Regions from separate parts of the Bacillus sp. SH7-1 genome, predicted to be linked through region 4. Evidence: riboswitches for the same ligand, from Rfam matches in the RefSeq annotation. Region 4 holds a riboswitch; each other region holds the start of a gene.
The links. A riboswitch is a leader RNA that binds a small molecule or an ion and turns the genes downstream of it on or off. The one in region 4 is predicted to bind S-adenosylmethionine.
Positions count from the first base shown of each region.

Region 1: linked by a shared signal. The riboswitch ahead of DN390_RS19435 (methionine ABC transporter ATP-binding protein) and the one ahead of DN390_RS18650 (MetQ/NlpA family ABC transporter substrate-binding protein) in region 4 are both predicted to bind S-adenosylmethionine.
Region 2: linked by a shared signal. The riboswitch ahead of mtnK (S-methyl-5-thioribose kinase) and the one ahead of DN390_RS18650 (MetQ/NlpA family ABC transporter substrate-binding protein) in region 4 are both predicted to bind S-adenosylmethionine.
Region 3: linked by a shared signal. The riboswitch ahead of DN390_RS26335 (amino acid ABC transporter permease) and the one ahead of DN390_RS18650 (MetQ/NlpA family ABC transporter substrate-binding protein) in region 4 are both predicted to bind S-adenosylmethionine.

Region 1 covers NZ_QNUD01000024.1:20,779-28,452, reverse strand. Annotated here, with positions in the region: gene DN390_RS19445 (MetQ/NlpA family ABC transporter substrate-binding protein) at 1-485, opposite strand, end outside; gene DN390_RS19440 (methionine ABC transporter permease) at 507-1,172, opposite strand; gene DN390_RS19435 (methionine ABC transporter ATP-binding protein) at 1,162-2,181, opposite strand; SAM riboswitch class I at 2,305-2,410, opposite strand; gene DN390_RS19425 (cysteine hydrolase family protein) at 2,652-3,215, shown strand; gene DN390_RS30710 (hypothetical protein) at 3,447-3,590, opposite strand; gene pruA (L-glutamate gamma-semialdehyde dehydrogenase) at 3,779-5,326, opposite strand; gene DN390_RS19415 (TSUP family transporter) at 5,481-6,251, opposite strand; gene DN390_RS19410 (CamS family sex pheromone protein) at 6,346-7,530, opposite strand; gene ligA (NAD-dependent DNA ligase LigA) at 7,547-7,674, opposite strand, start outside.
Region 2 covers NZ_QNUD01000009.1:338,010-345,276, forward strand. Annotated here, with positions in the region: gene DN390_RS10690 (DUF1129 domain-containing protein) at 1-359, opposite strand, end outside; gene DN390_RS10695 (DUF1129 domain-containing protein) at 376-1,140, opposite strand; gene DN390_RS10700 (PadR family transcriptional regulator) at 1,140-1,472, opposite strand; gene DN390_RS10705 (3-hydroxybutyrate dehydrogenase) at 1,668-2,444, shown strand; gene DN390_RS10710 (YvrJ family protein) at 2,474-2,635, opposite strand; gene mtnA (S-methyl-5-thioribose-1-phosphate isomerase) at 2,710-3,765, opposite strand; gene mtnK (S-methyl-5-thioribose kinase) at 3,762-4,943, opposite strand; SAM riboswitch class I at 5,035-5,177, opposite strand; gene DN390_RS10725 (carbon-nitrogen family hydrolase) at 5,249-6,112, opposite strand; gene DN390_RS10730 (pyridoxal phosphate-dependent aminotransferase) at 6,127-7,267, shown strand, end outside.
Region 3 covers NZ_QNUD01000042.1:23,456-31,129, forward strand. Annotated here, with positions in the region: gene DN390_RS26310 (GNAT family N-acetyltransferase) at 198-716, shown strand; gene DN390_RS26315 (GNAT family acetyltransferase) at 713-1,630, shown strand; gene DN390_RS26320 (VOC family protein) at 1,652-2,560, opposite strand; gene DN390_RS26325 (amino acid ABC transporter substrate-binding protein) at 2,635-3,426, opposite strand; gene DN390_RS26330 (amino acid ABC transporter ATP-binding protein) at 3,438-4,199, opposite strand; gene DN390_RS26335 (amino acid ABC transporter permease) at 4,219-4,887, opposite strand; SAM riboswitch class I at 4,957-5,063, opposite strand; gene DN390_RS26340 (VanW family protein) at 5,290-6,201, opposite strand; gene DN390_RS26345 (hypothetical protein) at 6,540-6,908, shown strand; gene DN390_RS26350 (DUF3900 domain-containing protein) at 7,025-7,674, shown strand, end outside.
Region 4 covers NZ_QNUD01000021.1:74,173-81,846, reverse strand. Annotated here, with positions in the region: gene DN390_RS18665 (SDR family oxidoreductase) at 1-121, shown strand, start outside; gene DN390_RS18660 (methionine ABC transporter permease) at 159-827, opposite strand; gene DN390_RS18655 (methionine ABC transporter ATP-binding protein) at 802-1,842, opposite strand; gene DN390_RS18650 (MetQ/NlpA family ABC transporter substrate-binding protein) at 1,855-2,667, opposite strand; SAM riboswitch class I at 2,753-2,867, opposite strand; gene DN390_RS18645 (NAD(P)-dependent alcohol dehydrogenase) at 2,948-3,856, opposite strand; gene DN390_RS18640 (hypothetical protein) at 4,002-4,766, shown strand; gene DN390_RS18635 (FAD-binding oxidoreductase) at 4,879-6,315, shown strand; gene DN390_RS18630 (MFS transporter) at 6,312-6,845, shown strand; gene DN390_RS18625 (DUF3981 domain-containing protein) at 6,924-7,674, shown strand, end outside.

The DNA.
Region 1 (7,674 bases), on a different contig from region 4:
CCAAAGTCTTTCTTAAGCTTTAATAAACCTGCTGCATCAAGAAGTTTTAATGCACGTGCTTGGTTCGTTGGATCATTTGGAATTGCAATTTCTGAACCATCTGGAATTTCATTTGCTTTCTTATGTTTTTCAGAGTATAAGCCCATTGGTGCAATTTGCGTTGTACCAACAGCTGTAATATCTAACTTATGCTCTTTTTTAAATTGCTCTAAGAAAGCAACGTGCTGGAATGAGTTTAGTTCAATATCTCCATCAGCTAACGCTTTATTTGGCGTTGTGTAATCGGAGAACTCGACCAGTTTAATTTTAATTCCTTCTTTTTCAGCTTTTTTCTTTAAAATTTCCCAAGCGTCTCCATCCGTTCCAGTTACACCGACGCGAACTACTTTTTCTTTCGCTCCTGCCCCGGTGTCTGCACTTGAGCAGCCACTTAATGCTGAAACCCCTACAATCGCTGATAATGCAAATGCTAAAATTTTCTTCATTTTCTTTTCCTCTCTTCCTTTTTATGATCTGCGTAACAAGACTTTCGCAAAGTAGTTTCCTAAATTTTGAGCTATCTGTACGAGAATAATAAGTAAAACAACCGTTACGAACATAACTGATGTATCAAAACGTTGATAACCATATGTCATTGCTAAGTCGCCAAGACCGCCACCACCGACAAGCCCAGCAACTGCAGAAAATTCAATTAAACCAACCGTCATAAACGTGACACCTAAGATTAATGGTGCTAATGCTTCTGGCACGAGAATTTCAAAAACAATTCTAAGTGGTGAAGCACCCATCGCTTGCGCTGCTTCAATTACTCCTTTCGGAACTGAAACAAGGTTTGTTTCAACCATTCTAGCAATACCAATTGATGCGACTAACGTCATCGGGAAAATTGCTGCCGCTGTTCCAATTGTCGTTCCAATAACGCTTCTTGTTAGCGGGCTTAAAGCTACTAAGAAGATGATGAATGGAACCGGACGAATTGTATTAATAATGATATTAAGAATAGAAAAGACCCATTTATTTTCTAAAAAGTTTCCTTTTCTCGTTACATATAAAAGTAAACCTAGAGGTATACCAAGAATTGTAGCAAATATAAGGGTTACGATTACCATTAAGAGGGTATCCCCTGTCGCATCTAATATGCGAGGCCAAAATATACTCCAATCAACTCGCATGAGCTTCTACCTCCTTCAGCTGCACTTGCAGTCTTAGATGTTGTAATGCTTTTTGGATTTCCTTCTGCTCACCTTGCAGCTCTACTAGTAGATTTCCAAATAGTACATTTTGAAGTTCAATAATATTTCCGTACAGTACATTTACATCGACGTTATAATTTTTTGCGATATATGATAGTACCGGCTGTCCTGTCTCCTCACCAGTAAAAGTTAAGCGGTAAATCTGTCCACCATTTTGAATCTTCGCTAGAACACTTTCCGGTAAATGATCGTTAATAACAGAACGTACAAAGTTTTGAGTCGTTTTTGTTTTTGGCTGTGTGAACACGTCAAACAATTTTCCTTCTTCAATTACTTTTCCTTTTTCCATTACAGCTACACGGTGACAAATTTCTTTCACAACATGCATTTCATGTGTAATAAGAAGAATTGTTAAATTGTACTCTCTATTTACCTTCTTTAATAAGTTCAAAATCTCTGTCGTTGTTTCTGGATCTAAAGCTGATGTTGCCTCATCACATATAAGAATATCTGGTGATGTTGCAAGTGCTCTAGCAATACCTACACGCTGCTTTTGTCCGCCTGATAGCTGCTCTGGGTAATTGTTTGCCTTATCTTCTAACCCTACAAACTTCAGCAGTTCATTTACTCTTTCTTTTATCTCATTCTTTGGTACTTTCGCTAACTTTAATGGATAAGCAATATTCCCAAAAACTGTTCTTGAATTAAATAAATTAAAGCTTTGAAAAATCATCCCGATTCTTTGTCTTAGCTTCCGTAATTCTTTCGTCGATAATGATGTAATATCTTTATTATCTATTGAAATCGTTCCTGCCGTTGGTCTCTCTAACATGTTTACTAGGCGTAATAACGTACTCTTTCCAGCTCCACTAAAACCGATAATGCCAAAAATTTCACCTTTCTCAACAGATAACGTTACATCCTCCACCGCATGAACAGATTGCCCACCCGATTCATATACTTTACTTACATTGTTAAAAGAAATCATTTTTTCCCCTCCTATTTGCTGCAAAAACTTGAAGTAGAGCTTTCGAGGTAAAATAAAAAGTGCTCTCCTTCTTATCAACCATAAAGATAAGAAGGAGAGCACTTATATGTACTCGGTCACATCTTCTCATCTTCCAAGCCTTTCATAGACTTGCTGGAGTTAGCACGGTATTAAAAAACCCGTTGCTGAGGTATCGTAGGGCCAGTCCCTCCACCTCTCTGGATAAGAATGTATCGATTTAATTGTCGTTTAATTAATTCTCATTATAGAACTCAGAATAATAAGAGTCAATACATTTTTTAGAAAAATATTAATTATTCCTTTATTAAAATTTTCAGATGAAATTTCATAATAAAATAGTAATCTTTAAAGTTATGTAAAATTCTCCTCCTGCATATTTTTTAAAAGGATAATCTTCTCTACTAATTGAATACCATTATTTGAATATGAAATCGGAGGAAGATAAATATATGAAAACAGCTCTTTTACTCGTTGATATTCAAAATGATTATTTTCCACATGGAAAGATGGAATTGCGTAATCCAGTAGAAGCAAGCGCATATGCCCGTCAGCTACTACAACTCTTTAGAAAGAAAAACAAACCTATTTTCCATATCCAACATGTAGCGATAAAAGATGATGCTACTTTTTTCCTGCCCAATACAGAAGGTGTGCATATTCATGAAAGCGTACGTCCACTTAGAGAAGAAACCGTTATACTCAAACATTATCCAAATAGTTTCCGCGAAACCGATCTTCTAGAACAATTACAACGTTTAGACATTGAGCACGTCGTCATATGCGGAATGATGACTCATATGTGTATTGATGCTACCGTAAGAGCTGCTTTTGATTTCGGCTTTCAATGTACTGTTATACATGATGCTTGTGCTACAAAAGATCTTTCTTTTAAGAATGCTACTATACCAGCCGTCTATATTCATAACACAATTTTGGCTAGTTTAAATGGAGTATATGCAAATGTAATGAGTGCAGACGAGTTTTTAGCTATAAAAAAACACTCTCTTCAGTGAGCAAAACCGAAAAGAGTGTTTCTTGTCAAACCATAGATTTTCTTTCAAATTGTATTATACAGGAAATTTTTAAAATGAATACTAAAAAATATGACTAATAAGTCAACTTTTCTCTTTGTTTTGTTTCTATTTACATGTTTATCCCGATATTAATAGGGTTTAGCTAGTTTCACTTACCAAATAGTAATATATGGTAAGTGTTTTTTAATTCAAATTAACTAATTTCTCCTATTATTTATCTGTTTGTTTCTTTTTCAAATACTCCGCACGCAATTTTTCAATTTGCTGCTTTTTATCAAATTTGGCAGGCGTCTGCTTTTCATGAAACTTTGCGACAGCTACCTGGCTTTTGTAATCTAATTGATATTTTCCCACTTTGTTCACCTACTTTTCTTTTCTTTAAAGAGAACCTATTCAACAAATATAAATATACCTTATTTTACTGAATTAAACCTTATTACTTTATTAGTTTTTCTACTGACATCTATCTTAATCCACATATAGAAAGTTTTTCAAAAAAAAAAGAGATCTTCGCAAACTGCGAAGATCTCTTTTACTATTTCTTATAAAGTTTCAGAAGTAGTTTTTGCTTGCATGTGAAGTGCTAAGTAGTCAGGGCCACCAGCTTTAGAGTCTGTACCAGACATGTTAAAGCCACCGAATGGTTGGTAACCTACGATTGCACCAGTACATCCACGGTTGAAGTATAAGTTACCTACGTGGAAGTCTTCACGTGCTTTTTCAATATGGTCACGGTTGTTAGTAACAACAGCACCTGTTAAACCGTATTCTGTATTGTTTGCAATTGCAAGTGCATGGTCAAAGTCTTTTGCTTTACAGAATGCTACTACTGGCCCAAAGATTTCTTCTTTCATTAAGCGAGCATCTTCTGCAACGTCAGCAACGATTGTTGGTTGGATGAACCAGCCTTTAGAATCGTCTCCTTCGCCACCAGCTAAGATTCTACCTTCTTCTTTACCAATTGCAACATAGCTCATTACTTTATCGAATGCAGCTTGGTCATTAACAGGCCCCATGTTTGTACCTAATACCGCCGGGTTAGCAACTGTTAATTCTTTCGTTAATTCAACAGCACGATTTAATACGTGATCGTATACATCTTCGTGGATTACTGCACGAGAACATGCAGAACATTTTTGTCCTGAGAATCCGAATGCTGATGCAACGATAGATTTAGCTGCTAATTCAAGATCTGCTTCTTTATCAACAACGATTGTATCTTTACCACCCATTTCAGCGATAACGCGTTTTAACCAAATTTGGCCTGGGTTTACTTTCGCTGCACGCTCATAAATACGGATACCTACATCGCGAGATCCAGTGAAGCTCACGAAACGTGTACGAGGGTGATCTACTAAGTAGTCACCAACTTCAGAACCGTTACCTGGAACGAAGTTTACTACGCCAGCTGGTAAACCAGCTTCTTCTAATACTTCCATAAATTTCGCTGCTACTACAGGAGTTGTACTAGCTGGTTTTAGTAATACTGTGTTACCAGAAACTAAAGCAGCTGTTGTCATACCTGCCATAATTGCGAATGGGAAATTCCAAGGAGAAATGATAACACCTACTCCTAATGGAATGTAAGAGAAACGATTATATTCAATTGGACGGCTTTCTACTGGAATACCGTCTTTTAATTTCAACATTTGACGACCATAATATTCCATAAAGTCGATTGCTTCTGCTGTATCAGCATCTGCCTCATTCCATGGTTTACCTGCTTCTTTTACAAGAATAGCAGAGAATTCATGTTTTCTGCGACGAACGATTGCTGCAGCACGGAATAAAATGTCTGCACGCATTTCTGGCTTTGATTTTCTCCAAGTTTGGAATGTTTCATCCACTACTTGCATTGCTTTTTCAGCTAACTCACGGCTTGCTTTTGAAACACGACCAACAAGTTCCTCTTTATTTGCAGGGTTTACAGAAACAATTTTGTCTTCTGTAGTGATTTTTTCTCCCCCAATAATTAATGGATAGTCTTGTCCAAGATAAGATTCTACTTTCTTTAAACCTTCTTCAAACGCTAATTTGTTAGCCTCCACTGAAAAATCTGTAAATGGCTCATGTTTGTATGCTACTACCATTATTTTTAGCCTCCCCTTAGAAAAACGTTTACATTTTACAACATTATTCTACACGATAATTTAGATTTATTCAAATATTCCTAGACTTATATTTTAAAAATTAATAAATTTTTAAAATATAATAAAAAAAAGAGATTCATACATGCGTATGAATCTACAAAATATGAGTATATTCCAAAACATTTTTTCCAATCAATAATATAGTAACTAATAAAAATAAAGTCCTTACATATCCAACACCTTTTTGAACTGCAAACTTCGATCCAAAATAAGCACCAAAAATCATCGATAATCCCATAATAATACCGTATTCAAAATGAATTACGTCTAAAAATAAAAAAGTAATTAACGATACGATATTACTAACAAAGTTCAAAAGTTTTCCAGATGCTGCTGCTTGAATAAAATCCAAACCAATTAATAAAAATGCAAAAATTAAAAAGGATCCTGTCCCTGGTCCAAAAAATCCATCGTAAAACCCTATCATTAAAATAACAAAGAAAAATATTAATGTTTTTCTTTTCGTCATCTTCTTATAGGTAGATACACTTCCCCAATCCTTTTTCGCAATAATATAAATAGCAATGAATACCAACATCACAAGCACTAACGGACGTAAAATATCCGGCGGAATAAACTTTACTACTAAAGCACCTGCGACTGCTCCTATAACAGTTAACGGGATTAACTTTCCTACAATTTTAAAATCGACCTTTCCCGATCGAATAAAATAAATTGCACTCGTAAACGTCCCCATCGTTGCAGCTAACTTATTCGTTGCAATTGCCGAAGCTGGTGGTAAACCAACAAACATAAGTGCCGGAAGCGAAATCAATCCTCCACCGCCAACAACTGAATCAATAAAAGCTGCTAAAAAGCCGAATGCAATTAATAAAATAATGACTTGAAAACTTAGTTCGTCCATACTCTTTACCCCTTACCCCTTTTTTATAACATTTTAAATTATAACAAAATTCTCCAAGAAAAAAAGCCGTTCCATAAAGGAACGACCCTCCTATTTAATCTAAAATTTTCACAAACGGTTCATCTTGCTTCGCTTCACGTATAATAATCGCTTCTGGGCGCTCTACAGATTTAATCGTTACTTGTACTTTCATATAATTCGGGAAATATTCCATAACAAGCCCGGCTACATATTGTGTAAAGCCAATTATTTCTGCTTTTCCATTAAACTGGACAGGAATATCAAGCTTTATTTCTCTTAATTCATCGTCTCTATACATACCAGTACCGATAACAGCTGTATAGTCACCTTGGAAATAATCACTTAGTTTTGCTTTAAAGTTTGATACCCTCGCCAAATCTTCACGTTTATTATCTGTTTTCGCTTGTTCAGATGGGAACAAATAATATTTCTCATTAATTTGTTTCCAATCCTCAACTGTTTCACTACCCTTTTCAACATTTGCATAAGAAACAAAATTACCTGGCACGAGCGAAGACTTTGGAGTTTGACGATAAATTGCAAATGTAATCGGAAGGTTTTTTGTTTCAGCGTCCCTTTGATGCATAACTTTCAAGATTTCTTGCGCCATTTTTTTCCCTTCAGCTAACATTTTTTCTTGCTCGATTTTAGCCTCACGTGGATAACCATGCTCTTCCTCGTAATAATGAACCGAATTCATCGCTAATCCAACTACAATGCCACTACGCTCATTTTTGTTCACATAATAATCATGCTCTAAAATATTTGAAATATATATTGGACTTTTGTTATTTTTCACTTCTAGTGATTCGGATCCTGCACCTAATGCGGGATTTAACCCTATATTCGGGAAGTTAACCGCATCTTTTTTTAATTTATCTTCTAGTTCCTTTTGTTCTGCATCTGTACGTTTTCTTTTAACAAGCATCTGTATATCCTGAGTATTTAGGGACTTTCCGCCTTTTAAAACATTATCTTTCGTACTAAATGATTCTTTCGCAATACGCATTAATCCTGTTTCAAATTCATCTATATCAAGACGATTATTTAATCCTTGTACAACTAAACCACGCGCATCTCCTGCTTCAAATGGAATAGTCGTCTTATAATATTCATCCGAAATAGAATACTTCGGAACGATTGCTTGCTCTTTTGTTTTCCCCGATTTCTCAACCACTTTGTCATCTTTGTCGGCACCTGCACTACACCCACTTACAAGTAGGCCAAGGCTTAATACCGCTAATGCTATTTTTTTCATGGTAAGTTTGCACCTCTTACTTATTTAGCTCTTGTAAGAACCTCTCTTCATTCCAAACCTCAACATTATGCTTCTCAGCTTGTGCTAATTTCGAACCTGCCGCTTCACCTGCAACAACTAAATCCGTACTTTTACTAACACTTC
Region 2 (7,267 bases), on a different contig from region 4:
ATAATTAAAACGATAGGATAACCAATTAACTGTACATTTGTTAACGTAAATTGTTGATTCGGATTTCCAAATAAAATATTTGTAAGTAACCAATATCCCCCTATTCCAATTATCATTCCTAAAATAGTCTTTACACTTCCGCTTTTATCCTTCTCCATCTCTTTCGCTAATTCTTCCGCATACTCTTTTGGTGAATCACCAAATATATCACTTACCGTCTTTCCCTCTTTCTCACCTTCTATTAAATGAAGCTCTGCATCTTCTAGAAAGGCGTCCACATCTTCTTCTTTAATTCCTTTTGTTATTAAATACACTTTCGTATCGATTAAAAACTTTTCCCCTTCTTTAGAAATCTTCATAATAATCCCTCCCTTATTAAACCGTTTCTCTTCTATTCGTCTTCATCATAATTTCAAGGAAAATTAAAATAAACAAACTTCCGTATAAACATATAATTTGAAATAACATTGGAACAAGGTCTTCCGATGTAAATTTTTTAAACAATAACATAGTAGAAAGTGGAATGATTAAATATAAGTTTTTAAACCATCCTTCAAAATATATATTGATCGCTACTGTGATGATAAAAATCCCACCAGCTAATATATAACTTTGCATTTCGGTGAATGTAAACATTTTGGTAGGATATTTTACATCTAATATCGTAACAACTCCTATTAAAAACATTGGCGCAATCATGACTAAAAACCACATAGAAAACCATGTTTTTGTAAAGCTTGTTACGAAGGTCATTTTACGAAGTAGAAAATTAGGCCCCATTACAGCTACGATCAATGTAAAGCTATAGCCAATGCACTGAATAAGTGAAATCTGTAGAATTCCGTTATTCACTATTAAGATAGAAGCAATAATCCAAAAAGATACGATATTCATTACTGTAAAACCAATTTGCTTCCACGTTTCTTGTCTATCTCTTTCCATCACTTTTACAAGTTCATTTGCATATTCTTTCGGTGAGCTTCCGAAAATATCTTCTACTCTTTTCCCATCACTTTCACCTTCTATTAAATGAAGTTCTGCGTCTTCGATAAAGCTCTCAATATCGCTTTCTTTCACACCCTTTGCGGTCAAAAATAATCTCATATCTAATAAAAACTTCCGTGCTTCATTTGATAACATTATTTTCTTCTCCCCTTCCCTTCAAGTAGACGTTCCACACTACTTTGCATCGCTTCCCAGCGATCCATAAATTCATCAAGTGCATCTTCACCTTTTTCTGTTAATGTATAATATTTTCGCTTTGGGCCAGATGGAGATTCCTTCATTACACTTGTTATTAATCCTTCCTTTTGCATCCGTATTAATAACGGATAAATACTTCCTTCACTTGCCATGGTAAAGCCATACTTCGCTAGCTTTTCACTCATTTCATAACCGTATATTTCACCTTCAGAAATAATAGCAAGTAAACATCCTTCTAAAATCCCTTTCAGCATTTGACTTGTCGACATAATTCAAATCCTCCCACTATCTTGTTTTACAAGATAGATAAGCGTAAGTATCTTGCTTTACAAAACAGTATAGCAGGGACTATTTTGTAAAGCAAGATAGCTAACAATATTTTTCCAAATGTTTGCAGGAATTTTATTATACCCTCTCTAAATAGAGCAATATGAAAACTTTATTATGAAGGAGTGTTTTTCATCATGGTTACAAATCGAGTTGTTTTTTTAACAGGCGCTGCAAGTGGTATTGGTTATGAAATGGGAAACGCTTTTGCAAAAGAAGGTGCAAAAGTTGTTATTACCGATCGTCTTGAAGAACGTGCAAAAGAAGCTGCTGAACAACTACAAAAAGAAGGCTATCAGGCTATCGGTTTAAAATGTGATGTTACATCTGAAGAAGAAATTACAGCTGCAATTTCTCAAACAGTTGATCATTTCGGTTCATTACATATATTAATTAATAACGCAGGAATGCAACACGTTTCACCAATTGAAGACTTTCCAACCGAAAAGTTCGAACTGCTTATTAAAATTATGCAAATCGCTCCTTTTATCGCAATTAAGCATGTCTTCCCAATCATGAAAAAACAAAAGTATGGCCGAATTATTAATGTCGCTTCCATTAATGGCCTCGTTGGATTTGCAGGAAAATCCGCCTACAATAGTGCCAAACATGGCGTAATTGGATTAACAAAAGTTGCTGCTTTAGAAGGCGCTACGCATGGTATTACTGTAAATGCTCTTTGTCCTGGTTATGTCGATACCCCTCTCGTCCGCAACCAACTACAAGACTTAGCCACGACTCGAAATGTACCACTTGAAAATGTTTTAGAAGAAGTCATTTATCCACTTGTGCCACAAAAACGCTTATTACAAGTACAAGAAATTGCTGATTATGCGATGTTTTTAGCGAGTGAAAAAGCGAAAGGTATAACCGGGCAAGCTGTTGTTATCGATGGTGGTTATACTGCTCAATAAAAATAAAGTTTGCTCACGAAGAGCAAACTTTATTTTTTATCGCGAGGATCGTCATGCTGTAGTAATTGCCGCGGCAACTTTTCTATTGCAACAATTACCCCATCTAATTTATTTTCAATCCGATGGAGTAAATATAATGTTACCACAATTGGAAACCCTACATTACCTATCATCTTAATCCACTCTTCCATCTTTTTCGCCTCCTTTCATTATATAAATAAGAGAAACGAACACATTTAGGCATAAAAAAACAAGCTATTATGTATTAGCTTGTTTTTTCAAACAATGATGCAATTTCTTGCTTATAATTTCCACGTATAATACCTTTCTCAGTAACAATACCTGTAATTAATTCATTCGGTGTTACGTCAAATGCAGGATTATAAACATCAGTTCCAATTGGTACCACCTGTTTCCCAAAAATTTTCGTAACTTCTGTTTCGTCTCTTTCTTCAATAACAATTTCAGAGCCTGTTTGTTTCGTTATATCAAATGTAGATAACGGAGCTGCAACGTAAAATGGAATATTGAAATACTTTGCTAATATAGCTAAATTCATTGTTCCGATTTTATTTGCTGTATCTCCATTTGCAACAATTCGGTCCGCTCCCACAATAATCGCGTTTACTTCTTTCGTTTGAATAGCATGAGCTGCCGTATTATCTGTAATAAGTGTTACATCAATATCTGCCTGTTTTAATTCCCACGTTGTTAAACGTCCGCCTTGTAAAACTGGTCTTGTTTCACACGCATACGCATGTAAACGTATACCTTTTTCTTTCCCAATATAAAACGGTGCTAATGCAGTACCATATTTAGCAGTTGCGATACTACCAGCATTACAAATTGTTAAAATGTTATCACCGTCTTTAAAACATGTTAATGCATGTTCTCCAATACTCCGGCATACCGCTCCATCTTCTTGCTGAATGAGAAGCGCTTCTTCTTCTAATATTTTTTGTGCTTCTTTTATTGTAGTAATTTCTCGAATAGATTCTCTCATACGATCGATTGCCCAAAATAAATTGACTGCTGTCGGGCGTGACGTTCCTAAATAATTACAATCTCTATTAAACTTCTTTTGAAATTCTTCAATATGTACAGTGTTATATTTTTTTGATGCAAGCGCCAAGCCAAATGCAGCTACAATTCCAATTGCAGGAGCTCCTCGTACTTCTAGCATGACAATACTTTTCCATACCTCTTCAATCGTCGTTAATGTTTTATATTCTGTGCTATGCGGCAACTTTGTTTGATTTAATACTGCAATAGCATCCCCTTTCCAACTTACAGACCTCGGAATAGTAACAATTGTGCTCATGCTTTTACCCCTCCAGAAACTGTCTGTTGAAATAGTGTTCGGAACAATTGAATATCAGCACTCTTGGATTCATATTTTATTAGTTCTTTACCTAAGGATAACGCTTTTTTCTTAGCTTGAATTCTCGTTTCTTTATTTGTTATTTCATCTAAATCAGCTACATGCGCTAGGCCAATTGTTCTACGGATAAGCTCACATCCAGCAAATCCAACAGCATCCGTAAAAATATTTTGCAAAATAATTGGTAACCATTGTTTTTCTTTCGTATATGCTTCTACACCTTCTCCAATCCATAACCTCGTAAAAGTTTCTACAAAATAACTCCATGTCTTCTCTATATGGAAAAATAGTACACTTCTCTGTTCTTCTTCTCTAGATAAAGCATTTAATAATAGATTTGCAATAAATTGACCGATGTCAAATCCAAATGGACCATACGTTGCAAATTCTGGATCAATTACTTTCGTTTCAGAAGGTGATGAAAAAATACTACCTGTATGTAAATCCCCATGAATAAGTGCTTCTTTTTTCGTTAAAAACTTATATTTATATTGCGCTACTTTTAGTTTTAAAGTTTTATCACTCCAAAGTTCATCAACAGCCAATTGTAACTCCGGCTCATAATCATTCGTATCGTAATGACCAAACGGATCTGTAAACACCAAATCTTCTGTAATTTTGCAAAGGTCTGGGTTTACAAATGTACCTTCTAGTACCCTTTTCTCTTCTGACTGTAAACCAAAATCTGAAGTATAAAATAAAACATGCGCTAGAAAACGACCGATATGTTGGGATAAAAGTGGATACTCTTCTCCATCTATTAATCCTTTTCTTGTAATTGTTAGTCTTGATAAGTCTTCAATTACTGTTATTGCTAACTCTTCATCATGACTGTGCACTAACGGAACATAATCCGGTATATACTTTGCAAAAATTTGTAATGCCTTGCTTTCAATCGTCGCTCTTTTTATAGACAATGGCCAGCTCTCACCAACCACTTTCGCATATGGCAGTGCCTGTTTTATTATAATAGACTTCTCTCCATCATCTAATTTAAACACATAATTTAAATTTCCATCTCCAATTTCATGACAAACTACATTTGCTTTCTTTTCAAAATAACCGCGTGCTTTCGCATATTGTATAGCTGTTGTTTCAGTTAATGAATAATATCCCATCGTCTTCTCCCCCTTTTTTTAATTCAGAGGTTTTTCTGACGTAGAAAAACCTCTTTCCACTAAGAAAGAGGTTTGAAGTTTATCTTCTCCCCTCTTATCTGCCAGAAAGTTTTACTTTCTGCTGGAATTAGCACCGTGCCTTTTGGCGTAAATAGACGCCCCATTTCACAATGGTATTACGGTCGGTTGCTGGGCTTCATCGGGCCAAATCCCTCCACCTGCTCTTGATAAGAGTTGTATAATTTTTTGAATTTTTAACTTTATGTTGAAGACTATACCAAGAATAAAAATCACTTGTCAACATTTTATTTGTATAATTCTGGACGACGATCTGCAAAAACTGGAATTCCTTTCCGTACTTCTTTAATTTTCTCCAATGTAAGCTCTCCAAATAAAATTGATTCTTCTTCATTCGCTTCTACAACAACTTCGCCCCAAGGGTCGACAATTAAAGAATGACCGGCAAACTCATTATTCGGATCCTTTCCTGCCCTATTACATGCAATAACATAACACTGATTTTCAACTGCTCTTGCTTGCAATAGCAAACGCCAATGTGCTAAACGAACTAATGGCCATTCTGCTACAACAAATAACACTTTTGCACCTTTAGCAGTATGAACGCGCATCCACTCCGGAAAACGAATATCATAACAAATTGTGCCAGCGCACTCTACATCATCTAACTTAAATTCACCTGTACTATTTCCAGCGATTAAATATTTATGCTCATCCATAAGCTGAAATAAATGCACTTTACTATATTCATTGACTAGTTCTCCTTTATTCGTTACAACATACATTGTATTTGTAACACCTTGTTCTGTTTGCTTTGCTATAGAACCACCAACAATATGTACACCATATTGTTTCGACCATTCTATCAACTTTTCTTTCGTTTCCAATCCATCCCTATCTGCAATTTCAGAAAGTCTCGTTAAATCATAACCTGTTGTCCATAGTTCTGGTAAGACGATAACATCTGGTCTTTCCTTCATTGCTTCGCTTATTTTATTCTTAGCATTCTCAATATTTTTTTCTACATCTCCAAAGACAATATCCATTTGAATACATGCGACTTTCATTTTTTCAGCCCCATTCTCATTTTTTTCTTTACAAAATACTGGAAAGATTATATCATTTGTCACTAGAATTGTAACAACTTTCAAAAGAGGTGGAAAGTATGAAATCATTTCAACCTTCTGAGATAGTAACATCATTGCCAACACAATTTTTCGCTTCACTTGTTGCAAAAGTTAACAAAGTCGTAGCAGCTGGTCACGATGTTATTAATCTAGGTCAAGGTAATCCAGATCAACCAACACCGCAGCATATCGTAAAAGCTTTGCAAGATGCTGCAGAAAAGACCGTTCATCATAAATATCCGCCATTTCGCGGACATGAAAGCTTAAAAGAAGCCGTGGCAACATTCTATCAACGTGAATATGATGTAGTAGTAAATCCAAAAACGGAAGTTGCTATATTGTTTGGTGGAAAGGCCGGATTAGTAGAATTACCAGTTTGTTTTACAAACCCTGGTGATACTATTCTCGTTCCAGATCCAGGCTATCCAGATTATTTATCAGGAGTTGCTTTAGCAAAAGCACAATTTGAAATAATGCCGCTTATTGCAGAAAATAATTTTTTACCAGATTATACGAAAATTGATGACTCTATCGCCGAGCGTGCAAAATTAATGTTTTTAAACTATCCAAATAATCCTACAGGTGCTACTGCATCAAAAGATTTTTTTGATGAAACTATTCATTTTGCTAATAAACACAATATATTAGTTGTTCATGATTTTGCTTACGGTGCTATTGGGTTCGATGGTCAAAAGCCTGTTAGTTTCTTACAAGCAGACGGTGCCAAAGATACAGGAATCGAAATTTACACATTATCGAAAACTTTCAATATGGCTGGCTGGCGCATCGCTTTTGCTGTAGGTAATGAAAGTGTGATTGAAACAATTAACTTATTACAAGATCATATGTATGTTAGTATTTTTGGTGCAGTTCAAGATGCTGCCCGCGAAGCACTATTAAGTTCACAGTCTTGCGTAGTAGATCTTGTAAATAGTTACGAATCCCGGAGAAACGCTCTTATTTCAGCTTGTCACTCAATTGGTTGGAAGGTAGACATTCCAACCGGATCATTCTTTGCATGGCTTCCTGTACCGGAAGGTTATACATCCGAGCAATTTTCTGATATTTTACTAGAAAAAGCACACGTCGCAGTTGCTCCTGGTGTTGGATTTGGTGAGCATGGCGAAGGGTATGTCCGCGTTGGTCTCTTGCATACAGAAGATAGATTACGAGAAGCCA
Region 3 (7,674 bases), on a different contig from region 4:
CTTAATACCTCGGCTATTTTATGTTAATATTTTAAATATTAACATAAAATGAATAACTTCTAATTTTAAACCTCTACTAATTTTCTTAAAAAACAAAGGTGGATTACATGAAATGAGGTTGAGAAAGTTTAGAAAACGCTTTCATTTTATTTCGTATTTTTTTACAAATACTATATAAATAAAGGAGCTTGCCAACAATGAACGTCTCTTTACTTACACCTACTACCGATTTACAAGAAGAATACTTAGATTTTTATAACGAATGGAAAGATAGCGGTGAATCAATGATTCCTTGGGTTATCTCAAAAGAGCCTTCTAACTTCGCTGCTATGGTACAAGAACTACACGATGCGCATAACGGAATAAACCTTCCCGAATCTTGGGTACCAGACTCTACATATTGGCTCGTTACAGATGAAAATAAAATTGTAGGAGCTGTAAATATACGTCATAGTTTAACCGAACATTTATTTAACGCTGGAGGCCATATCGGTTATGGCATTCGCCCTTCTGAAAGAAGAAAAGGTTATGCTACGAAGTTATTAGAATTATCGCTAGAAAAAACGAGGGAATTAAACATCAAGAAAGTACTTGTCGTTTGCGATGAAGTAAATACTGCTTCTGAAAAAACAATTTTACATAACGGCGGGGTTCGTGATGATGATTTCACTGAGGAAGATGGGAATGTAGTAAGAAGATTTTGGATTGAGCTATGAAGAAATCCTCCAATGAAAATAATCTTGTTATAGAGAAGTATAGTAGAAGTAATGAGATACAAGTAAAACAACTTATTGATTTATATAAGGAAGAATCGTACTCATTTCACTTATTACGAAATAATAAAACAAAATGTGCGTATGTTGCCTACTATAAAAAAGATGTAGTAGGCATCTTTTTTACCTGGGGCAGTAACTTCCATCCATACTGCACATACTTTCGAATATATACGCATCCTTTCTATTCAGAGCTACACATTGAAGAATTTTTATTAAACGCAATTCCAAAACTAGAAAACTTCAAACTACCATTACAAACCTCTATATGGGAAACGTCAGCTCATTTTAAAAATTATTATGAGCAAAATAATTTTATGGAAATCCGAAGAACATATATGCCGATATTAGACGTACGAAAAATAGTTTCTATCGATATAGTCCCTAATTCAAATTATCATTTACAAACTTTATCGAACATCGTATCCAATAATAATTCACTAGAAAAACTAGCCTACTTAGTAAAAAAAAATCATGAGCAAACACACTTAGCAAATCCCGTTGCCTCATTCCCGCTACAAACTTGGCAAGAGATGATTTTAGCTGATGACGTACTACTAGATGGGAGCTTTCTCATTATAGATGGAGAGCATCAAATTGTGGCATACTCCTTCCTCCATACATCAGAAAAGGATAATACGGTAGAACTAGGATGGTGCGGAACTCACACGATAGATGATTTATCCTTACTGAAACTGCTCGTTTTTGAACAATTTATGTATGCAAATAAACACGGCTATTCTTTCATTCAAGGTGAATTCGATTCAACTAGTATATATGCAATGGAAATATTAAAATCCTTTCCTTTTAACCCTTGTCCTACTTGGATTACGTATCAAAAAGAAGCTAGAAAGTGATAAAACACTTTCTAGCTTCTTTTATACTGCTTCTATTTCAAATTGGACTGTAATACCACTTGGGTCTACTACTGTAAACCCATTTATAGTTTCATTTATTTCATGCTGTTTTTCTATTAATCTTTCCTTCACTTCATCTAACGCTTCTTTATGCGGCAATACTATCGTATACACTTTTAATCCAGTTGCATGTGCCGGTGGGAACGGATTATTTACTCCGTTCCACGTATTTGCACCTATATGGTGATGATATCCTCCTGCAGAAATGAATAAGCAGTCATCTTCGCGTTGTTGCACTTCAAAACCTATTGTATCTACATAAAATTCATGTGACTCCTCTACATCAGCTATTCGTAAATGCACGTGTCCAACGACCGTATTAGCAGGTAATCCATCAAACTCATAATCAACAAGCGTTGCTAGGTCTTTTAAATCAAGCGGGGTACTTCCTCCTGGCCCTTCTCCCCATTGATCGCGCGGACGATCCGCATAAATTTCAATACCATTTCCCTCTAAGTCTTGTAAATAAAACGCTTCGCTATACGTATGATCGCTTGCGCTATTAAACCTCGAAATTGGTAAAATTTCATTTGAATATGTATAACGTCCCTCTTGCTCAGCCGGACTATCAATTACATTCTTATTACGAATCACACCAAATAATGCCGAAGCAAATGCCTCACGAGTCGGAACTAAAAAGGCTATATGATATATACCAGTCGTACGCGGCTCTTGCAGTACCCCGTCCTCTAACTTTTCAAGAACAAGTAATGTATTCTTTCCACCTTTTCCAGATAAATATGCTTTATTCCCCTCTTGCTTAATTACTTCTAAGCCTACAACATTCTCATAAAAGGCAATTTGACGTTCTAAATCTTTCACTTTAAATTCCACATGACCAATACGTGTTTTTGAATGAATTTGTACCATAAATAACTTCCTCTCCAGCTCTCTTTTATTTTTATATAAGTTGATGGACAATAGCCACATTCAACGAACATAACTTAATTTTGTTTTTTCGTAGCATCAACTTTCAGCCATTTTTTTGATATTTCGCTTAATGTCCCATCTTGTTCTAATTCTTTTAACGCTTTATTTATATCTTCTAACTTTTCACTATTTTTTGCAAATGGAAATGCAATCTCTCCCCATTTAAGTGGACCAAATCCTACTTTCACATTATCTAAGTCCGCTTTTTTAATTGTTGTTTCTACTTGCACTTTATCATTATAGTAAGCATCTACACGGCCAAGTCCTACTTCATTCAATTCCGCTGTTGGATCCTCTGAGAACGTTTTAATTGTAAAAGCATTATTTTTATTTAAAGCTTTTAATTCTTGTTCCCCAGCTGTACCAAGCCCCACACCTACAGTCTTTCCTTTTAGATCTTCTAACGATTTAATTGTATTATTATCTTTCTTCACCGCGAAAACAGATCCTGAATATACATATGGAACTGAAAAGTCATATTTCTTTTTTCTTTCCGGAGAGACCGATAATTCATTTGCAATCGTATCAATACGACCTGAGTCTAATAAACCGAATAATCCTTCAAAATCAGAAACGTTCCATTCAACTTTATACCCAGCTTTTTTAGCAGCCGCTTCAATAATTTCAGCATCAAAACCTCTTACTTTCTCACCCTCTTTAAAAATAAATGGACTACGACCTGCAGACGTCCCGACTTTCACTACTTTTTCATCTGTTTTTTTGCTCGCTGTATCTGAACCACAAGCAGATAAAAGCCCAACCGATACTGTTAATGCCAATGTTAGTAATAATGATGAGTTCCTCATAATTTTTCCTCCTAAATAACGAAATGATTGCCTTCTTCTGAAGCATTCAATTGTCGTAAAAACTTTTTCGTACGCTCATTTTGTGGATTGCGAAAAATTTCTTCTGCCGTTCCCTGCTCTACAATAATGCCATCAGCCATAAATATAATACGGTCCGCTACTTCTTTTGCGAAATTCATTTCATGTGTGACAATAACCATTGTTATATGCTGCCTTGCCAAATCCTTAATGACTTGCAATACCTCGTTCACTAATTCTGGATCAAGTGCAGAAGTCGGTTCATCAAACAATAATACAGCGGGATTTAAAGCCATTGCCCTAGCAATACCTATTCTTTGTTGTTGCCCACCTGATAACATCGTTGGGTAGAAATTTTCTTTTTCAGCTAAACCTACTTGTTTTAATATTTCTCTTGCTATTCTTTTTGCTTCTTCTTCACTTTTTTTCTGTACAACTGTTAATGGCGTTGTAATATTTTGCAATGCTGTTTTATTTTTAAATAAATTATAGTTTTGAAAAACCATTGCTGTTTTTTGGCGTAATTTTATTATTTCCTTTTTATAAAGCTTCTTCGCATGAATCTCTAAATCTTCAATTCTAATACTTCCATCCTCTGGTTGTTCTAATAAATTTAAACATCTTAATAGTGTCGATTTACCTGAACCAGAAGGTCCAATAATGACTACCACTTCTCCTTTATTTACAGTAAGTGAGATTCCTTTTAGTACTTCATTTCTTTCGTAAGATTTATACAAATTACTTATCTCAATCACACATATCACCTCATCCCTGTTACAAATACGGTGCATCGAGTTTCTTTTCTAACTTTTTCTGTCCCCAGCTAATTACAATTGTAATAATCCAATATACAATCGCTACCGCTAAGTAACTTTCCATATAACGATACGATTGTGCCGCTAACATTTTCGCCTGCGCTAAAATTTCAGCCACCCCAACTGCAAAAGATAAAGAAGATTCTTTTAACAATCCGACAAAATTATTTCCAAGTGACGGTACTGCAACACGAATAGCTTGTGGAAAGATAATCTGTCGCATCGCTTGCGCTTTTGTCATTCCAACTGATAAACAAGCATCCATTTGTCCTGATTCCACAGCATTTAATGAGCCTCTAATAATCTCTGACAAATAAGCAGCATTATTTAAACTGAGACCAATTAAAGTTGCTTGCATCGCTGTAAGTACTGTAAAGGTTGGAAATATTTGCGGCAATCCGAAATACAACACAAACAATTGAACTAATAAAGGTGTTCCTCTAAAGAAAGATATATATACTCTTGCAATAGAATATAAAAATTTTGTTTTGTTTTTCGTTATGATTGCCAAGCAAATCCCTATAACAAAAGAAATAATCATTGAAACTACAGTAATTCCTAAAGTTATGTATACATACTTAAATAATTGCGGAAAACTTTCTAAAAAATACGTTACATCAAACTTCACTCTATCCCCCCTCTCTAAATAAAAAACTCTTCTTACACATATAAGAAGAGTTGAATGTTAATCCATTTCCCCTCATCTTCCAAACGCTTCATACGTTTGCTGGAATTAGCACAGTACTTGTGTAGCCTGTTGCTGAGATTTCATCGGGCCAGTCCCTCCATCTCTCTTGATAAGAAAACCAATAAATTTTTCCATTTATTTCGTTGTTATTATGAAGAATACAGTTAATTATATATAATGTCAATAGGAAAACTAAGAATTAAATTCAATACTTTTCCAAATATCTTGGTCCTTACATTCACCGAGTCTTGAAGCGTATCATTAATACTCAATAAACTGCACAGAAAAAGCCATGCTTTCTATTGTTAATAGAAAGCATGGCTTTTTTATAGATTATTATTCTTATCGCATTTTATGTACTTCAGCAACTAACTTTCCGCCCTGGATGCCCATATAAAGTTTCACAGGTGCATCATTTGTGTTTTCAAACACTAAATCTAAGTATGGATACGCAATTGTAGCATCTCTTCCTTGTGGAACATAGCCTACTGTTTTAGAATGTGTCGTTCTCTCTACCATTTTTAAACCAGCTTGATCTGCTGCATTGTATAAAGTTGATGATGTTTGACAAACACCACCACCGTATCCATCTACTAATTTACCATCTACAATTTCTTTTCCTAATTGATATCCTTTATCTGGCGTTGTATCACCAATTAATGCATTGAAAGAGAAACGGTCTCCTTTTGCTAATACAACTCCATTTATGCTCGCTGCTGACAAACGAATATTCTCAATACGGCCACCTGTTGAGCCACCTAAATTCGTTTCATATCTACCAATTACCGTACCACTTCCTTGCGCATCACTTATTGTTGCAGTAGGCTTTTTCTCAACAATAGGTAATTGATATGAAGAATCCCACATACCAACGTTTAATAATTTATCTACTAACTCTTTTTCCATCAATTCATAAGCAGGTTTTCCTTCTTGCCAACTCCCATCAGATGCTAAACGTGAAGGAACCATCTTTTTGTCAACGCTTTTCCCAACCTCGCTAGCAACCTTTGTTACCGATTTTTTAAATTTTACTTCGTCTTCAAAATAACCTAGACTCGATAAATCTAGCTTTTTCACTTCCGTACCTGTACGACCATCTACTAAACTAATAGAATCCTGTACTTCTGCTTTAGCCTCTACCGTGTGGCCACCAATATCACTTACTAATGCAACATCACTTACTTTTGTACCACAGCCACTCACTACAGCTACACATAACACCCCAACTAATATACCCTTTACTTTACGGAACAATATACTCTCCCCTTTTTCCCAATATTACTTTTATGTATTATTTCATTTTTATGTATGTTTTGTTACAATCATTTTACAATATATTTATAAATTGTTACAAGTTATTTTTTACTCTATATAAATTACCCTTTTCTTTTCCGAATGTCTATACATATTTGCATAAAAGTTTGAGTTTGATAGAATTGTAACCTTTATGTAACCCCATTCTTTTATCCAGTATATACCATAAAACAAAAGAAATACAAATGTAAAAACTCCATATTCTTATTTATAAAGAAACTTCTCTTGAACATAAATAGGTATTTGCCGTGCCATCGCTCCGCTTTTGCACATACATTATGGTGAATTTAACCTATTTTAAAGAAATGGAGGATGTTTTTATGTACCCCTACAATCCATACGATCCATATAACCAAAATGGTTATCAGCCTCAATATGATTTACAAGCACAATACCAACAATATATAGATCCAGCAGAACAAGTTAATCTATATGATCAAAATCGACAATTCCAACTTCCAATCTCTTTTCCTGGTACTGGAAACCGTCAACTAGAAAGACGAGTAAATGAGCTTGAGCAAAGAGTACGTCAATTAGAAAACACGGTTGAGCGTCATACACGTAGATTAAACCGCTTAAACCAACGTTTACGTACAATAGAAAACAGGCTAAACATTCCATTTTCAGCATTAGAAGACGGATTTTAATTTCGAAAATAAAAAATATATGAAGGAAGGGGCTCCCCCTTCCTTATATAAATTGACGAAAGTTTTTTCCATCTCTATACTGGTAAGAGTTAACGAAATGAAACAAGGTGATAAATATGGATTTTGAAATAAATTATCTTTCCTTTTATGTTGTACAAGTAGAAGGAAAAGGTGAAGCTGTTGATAAACGCTACAAACATTTTCAAACATTAGACGCTGAAGAGTATGAAGATAGCTCCTTAAAAGAATTTTTGAATGGAGAATTATTAAAAATTTCAAAGCGAAAAGTAGAACGTCATGCGAAAACAGAACAAGCTCCGACAAAAATCGGTCGCTTCATTGTAGAAGAAGGGCACGAACTTGATTCAAACCCTCATTACAACCTATTTAATCGCATTCGCTTTGCAGATACGAAGGAAAACTTCAAAGATATGAGCGAACCTCTCGTTTATACATATCTTGACACAAGTGCTGTACGCGGTGGTGTATTTTTAATTGCGCAAGCAAAACTACGCAAATACTTTGATGATCCATTCGTTTTCGTTATGAAATGTGACTTCGAGCCGAAAGTCGCTTCCATTTCCGATGAATCTACACTGATTCGTAACGTTGAAATGGCCATCACAACAAAAAATATGAAATCTATCCAATATCCGTACATGCCCGAAGAAGGTATGGTCGAAGTGGGCGAGCTAAAGATTCACCAAGCATCACACGCCCGTTACTTTGAAGACTTCTTAAAATTCGTCGAATACGAACGCTCTAT
Region 4 (7,674 bases):
TCCTTTTGGAAGAATTGGTGAACCGAAGGATGCAGCAAGACTCATTAAGTTTTTAGTAAGTGAAGAAGCAGAGTGGATTACGGGACAAGTTATTCATTCAGAAGGTGGATTCAAAAGATAAAAAGAAGGTATCTCATTTTGGTGAGATACCTTCTTTTTTAATCTTTCTTCAATCTTCGTGCGACACCATTTCCTAAAGACTGTAGTCCTTGAACGAGGATAATTAAAATGAACACGGTCGCATACATTACTTCAGGTTCATAGCGTAAATGTCCGAAGCGATATGCTAAGTCCCCTAGCCCGCCAGCACCTACAAGACCAGCCATTGCTGTTGCGCCAATTAAGCCAATCGTTGCAATTGTTAATCCAAGTACAAGGGAGGGACGCGCTTCTTTCACCATGACGTGCCAAATGATTTTTATAGTAGAGACTCCCATTGCTTGATATGCTTCAATAACACCACGGTCTACTTCTAATAAAGCCGTTTCCATTAAACGTGCAATATAAGGAGCTGTAAATACGACAAGTGGTACAATCACACCTTGCACACCAATAGAGGTCCCCATTAGAAACTTTGTAAAAGGTAAAATGAAGAATAATAGAATGATAAATGGAAGAGAACGAATGATATTAATAATTGTATTTAGAATAGGATAGATGATTTTATTTTCGCGCTGTCCACCAGGTCTCGTTAAAACAAGTGTGACGCCAAGTGGTAACGCAATAAGGATAGAAATTAACAGCGAAATAGATGTCATTTGAAATGTTTGAATGGTTGCTTCCCATATGACTTTACCCCATTCATCCAAAAAGGACTTGTTTCCCATAGTCAGCTCTACCTCCTTCTACGATGATTCCTTGCTCTTGTAAAAACGATAAAGCACGGTGAATTTCATTTTGTTCACCTTGCATATGAACGACAAGTTTCCCGTATGCCTCGTTTTTTAATTGCGTAATATTACCGGATAAAATATTCGGATATACTTGGAAACGTTTTGTGGCAACAGCTAAAGCAGGTTCTCCTGAAGTAGTACCAATAAATGAAAGGGTTACGATTTCCCCGGTGCTTTGTAGCTCTTTTTGTACCTCTTCTGGAATTTTCGCTGCAAAGGCACTATTTACAAATTTCTTTGTTGTTACATGTTGTGGGTTTGTGAAAATATCCTTCACAGTCCCGCTTTCGACTACAGCCCCTTGTTCCATAACAGCAACCTGGTCGCATATACGTTGGATAACGTTCATTTCATGTGTAATGAGTAAAATCGTAATTCCGATTTCTTCGTTGATTTTTAATAACAAATCAAGAATAGAATCAGTTGTTTCTGGATCTAAAGCACTCGTTGCTTCGTCGCTTAATAACACTTCTGGTTCATGTGATAGTGCACGTGCAATGGCAACACGTTGTTTCTGGCCACCAGAAAGTTCACTTGGATAGGCATCCTTTCGAGTAAAAAGATCGACAATACGTAAATACTTTTCTACTCTTTTTTCAATTTCTACTTTTGGAATGCCAGCAAGACGTAACGGTAATGCGATATTTTCATAAACGGTAACAGTTTTAAGTAAATTGAATCCTTGAAAAATCATCCCGATTTTTTGTCTCGCTTTTGCTAGTTCTTTTGTAGACAGTGTTGTTAAATCTTGCTCGTTTACAATGATATTTCCTGTTGTTGGTTTTTCTAATAAATTTACACATCGAATTAATGTACTTTTGCCAGCGCCGCTATATCCAATGATTCCAAATACTTCACCCTTTTTTACTTGAAGGGAAGTAGACTTAAGAGCTTCCACATTCCCTTTTTTTGTTGTAAATACTTTGGAGACATTGTTTAATTCAATCATTATCGTCAGCTCCTACCAAGACGGTAAAACAGAACCATCAAATTTTTTCTCGATAAATTCTTTTACTTCTTTAGACTGATAAGCCTTCTTTAATTTATTTACAACAGCATCATCTTTATTTTCAGTACGAACAACGACCCAGTTTACATATGGTGAATCTTTTCCTTCACGGAAGATAGAATCTTTCGCAGGGCTTAATTTTGCACCTAATGCAAAGTTTGTATTAATTGCAGCTGCTTTTACTTCACTTAGTTGTGTTGGTAATTGAGAAGCCTCTAATTCAACGATCTTTAAATTTTTTGGATTTTCAATTACATCTTTTGCAGTCGCTTTTTCTGTAGCCTTTGGATCCACTTTTAAAACACCTGCTTTTTCAAATAGTTTTAAAGCTCGAAGTTCATTCGTTGGATCATTTGGTACAGCAATTGCATCGCCATCTTTTAAGTCCTTTACATCCTTTAAGCTTTTTGAATATACGCCCATAGGGAATGTTACTGTTGAAAATACTTCGGTTAATTTCATATTACGTTCAGCTTTAAATACGTCTAAATATGATTTCGTTTGATAGCTATTTACATCAAGGCTTTTTTCATCGAGTGATACGTTCGGTGCTACATAATCATTAAATACTTTTATATCGATTTCGAGCCCGTCTTTCGCAGCCACTTCTTTTACCTTCTCAAAAATTTGTTCATGCGGTCCACCTGTTACACCGACAGTAATCTTTTTCTCATCTAACGCTTTTACTTCTTTATCTGAACCTCCGCTACATGCGCCTAATAATAATACAGCCCCACTTACAATGCTTAATAATACTTTCTTCATCTATAATTCCCCCTTAATATACGTTCCAAAATAAAAAGCACCTCTCAAAAATAAGAGAGGTGCCGAATAGACAAAATAGATTCCTCTCTTATCTTCCAAAACGAAAACTCGTTTTGCAGGAATTAGCACCTTAGCTTATACGTTATAAGCTCGGTTGCCGGGCATCATCGGGCCAGTCCCTCCGCCACTCTTGATAAGAGTATGTGTATGTAGTTTTTTAATATGGTACTAATAGTAAATCTTACAAAAAGAATTGTCAATGTTATTTTCTGAATATATTTTATTTTAAGGTAATAGAAACATTACCTTTCTTATGTCCCTGTTCCACATACATATGAGCTTCAGCAATTTCTTCTAATCGGTAGGTTCTATCAATAACAGGTTTTAAATGTTCTGTTTCAGTTAGTTCTTTTAGTAGAATCATATCCTCTTTACTTACCTTTGCTATCATTCCATTAACAGATACATATTTTCCATTGGGTGTTAATGTATTTGTGCAAAGGGATTTTTTATACTTCCCAACTGCATCAAATATAATATCGTAGCGCTCGCACCGCTTAGTAAAATCTTCTTTCGTATAATCAATTATTGTATCAGCTCCTAAAGATTGAACGAGTTCAAAATTTGAATTACTACAAACAGCCGTAACGGTCGCACCGAAATATTTAGCAAGTTGTACAGCAGCTGTTCCTACTGATCCTGAGGCACCATATATGAGCACTTGTTTCCCTTTTTTTATACGGCCCTTTCTTAGGAAATGTAATGCTGAAGTTCCGCCAAAAGGAATAACTGCCGCTTCTTCATACGTCACATTGGTAGGTTTTAATGTTATTAATCCACTTTCATGTACGCATGTGTACTCGGCATAACCACCGAGGTTTAGTTCTGTTAATGCAAAAATTGGATCACCTTTTTTAAATTGAGTTACATCTGTTCCTATTTCTTCGATTTCACCGGATAACTCTACGCCGAGTATAGGTTTTCTTGGTTTTCTGAAACCTAATATGATCCGCATGGGAATCCAAAATAAGAGGGGACTATTAAAACCGCGTATTCTACAATCTCCAGTTGATACACTTGTTGCGTGAATTTTAACTAATACTTCGTTCTTTTTAGGCGTAGGTTTCTCTATATTTCGAAGCTGAAGAACGTTAGGTGGTCCATACTGTGTGCAAATGATCGCCTTCATAATGACCTCCTGAAATGAGTTGTTGTTATTTACATCATATTTAAACTCTTCATTAAACATGTCGCTATATAGCGAATATAGATTAAAAATTGTATAGATTTCATAGGAAAAGAGGTGATATTATTTTGGGAAAGGGGGCGACATTATGAAAAAAATTATTTTTATTTCAAGTTTAGTGTTTGCAATCAGTCTAGGGGTAGGGTGTAGCAATGAGAAAACAACAAAAACTGATGAACCGAAAAAAGAAGCCATGCAGAAAGAAAAAGAATTAGCAGCGAAGGATGTTTTCAAGAAAACGAACGAAGCTTTTAAAAATGAAGAACATGTAACGATGACATATGATGTAGAGATAAAAGCTGAAGGAACAGAGATGAATATATTAAAGGCTAAGATGCAATTAGAGCCAAAGACAAAGAATTCTCGTTCTGAAATGAATATTTCTGGTACAGATGTTGTAGTGTATACTGTGGATGGTAAAGTTGCTGGTGAGGTAAAAAACCCTAATACAGGAGAAGTTATAACCGTACCAGAGGAGCAATTAAACGCTGGTGGAATGAAAGCGACTCAAGATATTATAGATAAGTTAGAAGTACCGGAAGTAGTTTTAGATAAAATGAAGATGGAGAAAAGCGGAGATAAATATAAACTGAGATTTACATTAAAAGGGCAAGAAACAGAAAGTATGTTAACTAGCATGGATGAAACGCAGAAGAAAATGTTACAAGCACAAAATGCGAAGATAGAAGAAGTGGATGCAGAATATATCATTACAAAAGATTTTAAATATGAATCAGCAAAGATAGACATGATTATGAGTAGTAATGGCAAGGATAAAGCACACATTATTACGAACGCAAAATATACGTCGTACGAAAAGTTTGACCCAATACAATTGCCAGCAGCAAAGTAACAATTTTGATGAGGGGGGACCTAAAATAAGGTCCCCTCTTTTTGGTATACTTTCTTTTTAGGAAACTAGGTACAATATGAAGAGGGAAAACTGTAGAAGAGGAGAGTGTCATTTGAAAAAAAGAAAGATAGCGGTGGTCATTGTAGCTTATACAGTGTTGCTTGCAACATCTGTAAATACATATAAAGAGCAACTAAATCATCCAATTATGAGCGATGTAGGAAAGTTACTTCCAACGAAAATTAAACGTGTTGAACATGCTGAGGATGAAAGTTCATTAAAACAGGTCGTGCAAGATGCAAACGTTTCTGGAGAGAAGATTTCTATTGCAGGTATGCAGCATAGCCAAGGCGGTCAGACGTATTATCCGAACGGTACGATGCTTGATATGAAAGGGTATAATGAAATATTAGAATTCGATGCGGAGAAGAAGAGGATTAGAGTGCAAAGTGGTGTCACATGGAATGACATTCAAAAGAAAATCAATCCATATGGTCTTGCGGTTCAAGTGATGCAATCTCAAAATATTTTTACTGTTGGTGGTTCATTAAGTGTAAATGTACATGGGCGTGACATTCGTCATGAAGCATTGATTGATACAGTAGAGTCGTTTAGGTTGTTAATGGCAGATGGTACGGTGCGTAATGTAAGTAGAGAAGAAAATGCGGATCTGTTTCCGTATGTAATTGGGGGATATGGATTGTTTGGCGTGATTTTAGATGTGACGCTAAAGTTAACAGATGATGAATTGTATGAAGCGCATACGAAGGTACTAGATTATAAAGAGTACTCTTCATATTTTAAGAATAAAGTGCGAAGGGACGAGAATATACGTATGCATTTAGCACGTATTTCTGTTGCCCCACATTCATTTTTAAAAGAAATGTATGTGACAGATTATGTGTTAGCGAAAGATCAGCAGAGGTTGAAAGAGTACAGTAAATTGAAAGAAGAAAATATTATAGCTGCGCCAAAATTTTTACTCGGTTTATCACGCTATAGTGATTGGGGAAAGGATACATTTTGGGATATACAAAGAAGTTATTTTGAACGTACAAATGGTAAGTACGAAACACGAAATAATGTAATGAGATCGGATAGTGCCTTTATGGAATACGATAATCCAAACTTGACCGAGATTTTACAGGAATATTTCGTACCAATAGATAGTTTTGCAGCGTATATAGATGACTTGCGAAGTGTTTTGAATGAAGAGGAATTAAACCTTCTTAACATTACCATTCGCTATGTAGAAAAGAATGAAAATGCGGTACTATCTTATGCGAAAGATGATATGTTTGCGCTTGTGCTTTTAATTAATCAAGGGCGCTCAGAGGATGAAATAAAGAAAACAAAAGCAGTCATTCAGAAGATGATTGATGTTACTTTAAAGCATAGTGGAAGTTATTATTTACCGTATTATTCTTATCCAGAAAAGGAGCAACTAAAGCAAGCATATCCTCGCATAGAAGAGTTCCTTCAGAAGAAGAAGGAAGTAGACCCAGAGGAACGGTTTGTGAATTTATTTTATAAGGAGTATAACAAATGACATATAGAAGATTTGTAGCATCACAAAGCATAATTATGATGGCGGGAAGTATGGTATTTCCTTTTTACATTCTATTGCTTCGGAATGTTGGGAATAGCTTTTCACAGTTTGGCTGGGCGTATGGCTTATTTGCCTTAACTTCAGCACTTGTATATCCGGTAGTAGGAAAGTTGTCTGATCGAGTAGGTGATCAGAAATTATTAATTATATATGCTTGGTCCATGGCAGTATTAATGCTTTGTTTCCCGATTGCCACGGAAGTTTGGCATGTGTACATTCTTCAAATTTTAATGGGTGTTTTAGGTGCTGTGCAGCGTAATACGGAGAAGACATCGTTAGCGCGAAAAGTTGTGCAAGAAAATGCTGGTTATGAGATTGGAAAATATCATGTGTGGACATCGATTGGAGGAGCAGTAGCAATTATTGTAACGGGATATTTAGTAGATTTCTTTACGATTGGTACGATTTTTTATATTGCATCTATCTTATATGTAGTAAGCGGAGTTGTATTAAGTAGTAAAAAAATATAATCATTCCCATTTTTACCTGAATACCCTTTATTTGTTATACTAAAAGGGAAGACAAATGAAAAGGGGACATTGCCTTTGATGAAATTTTTAATTTTAGCTATTCTCACTTTGTTTTTGATTCCATGGACAAGAAGCGGTAGTAAACTTCGAGCAGTGGATAAGAAAGGGGATGAGAAGGTTGTAAAGGGTAAGAAATCATCCATTTTAGTTATTCCTGTTTTATTTTGGATAGGTATTGCAATCTATGAATATTTTTGGCTAATTGATGATCGCCCAGATTCGATTCTTACTCATTATTCTGTTGCAGTAGCAATTTTAATTGGGCTTGTTTTATTTTCACAAGATCAAATAGGGAAATTAGAAGGTACGTTAAAAGGACTTCTAATGTTCGTTTTACTCGCAAGTTATGGCTACTTTGGTTATTTGCACGATATAGTAATCTCGCAAAAGAAATATGATTCTGTTGTGAGGGTAGAGAAAGATATTTCAGAGCCATTTACTGAAAATGATCAGCCGTTTACAGTGCCGCCAAAGACAGCGGAGAATAAGATGAAAAAGGTATTTGGGGATATTCCGAAAGTAGCTTATTTTGAGCTAGGAGAATTAACGCCGCAAATGGTAAATGGTGAGGCTTTATATGTAGCACCGATTGAAGTTTCAGGCTTTTTTAAAGCACGTAAAGCTGAAACAATTCCAGGATACGTAACGATGTCAGGTACAAACCCTGATGCGGAAGCGAAACTACATCTCGGTTATAAAATGAAATACGTGCCAAGCATGTTTTTCGGAAATAATTTAGAGCGTGTGGTAAGGAAAGCAGAACCAAATT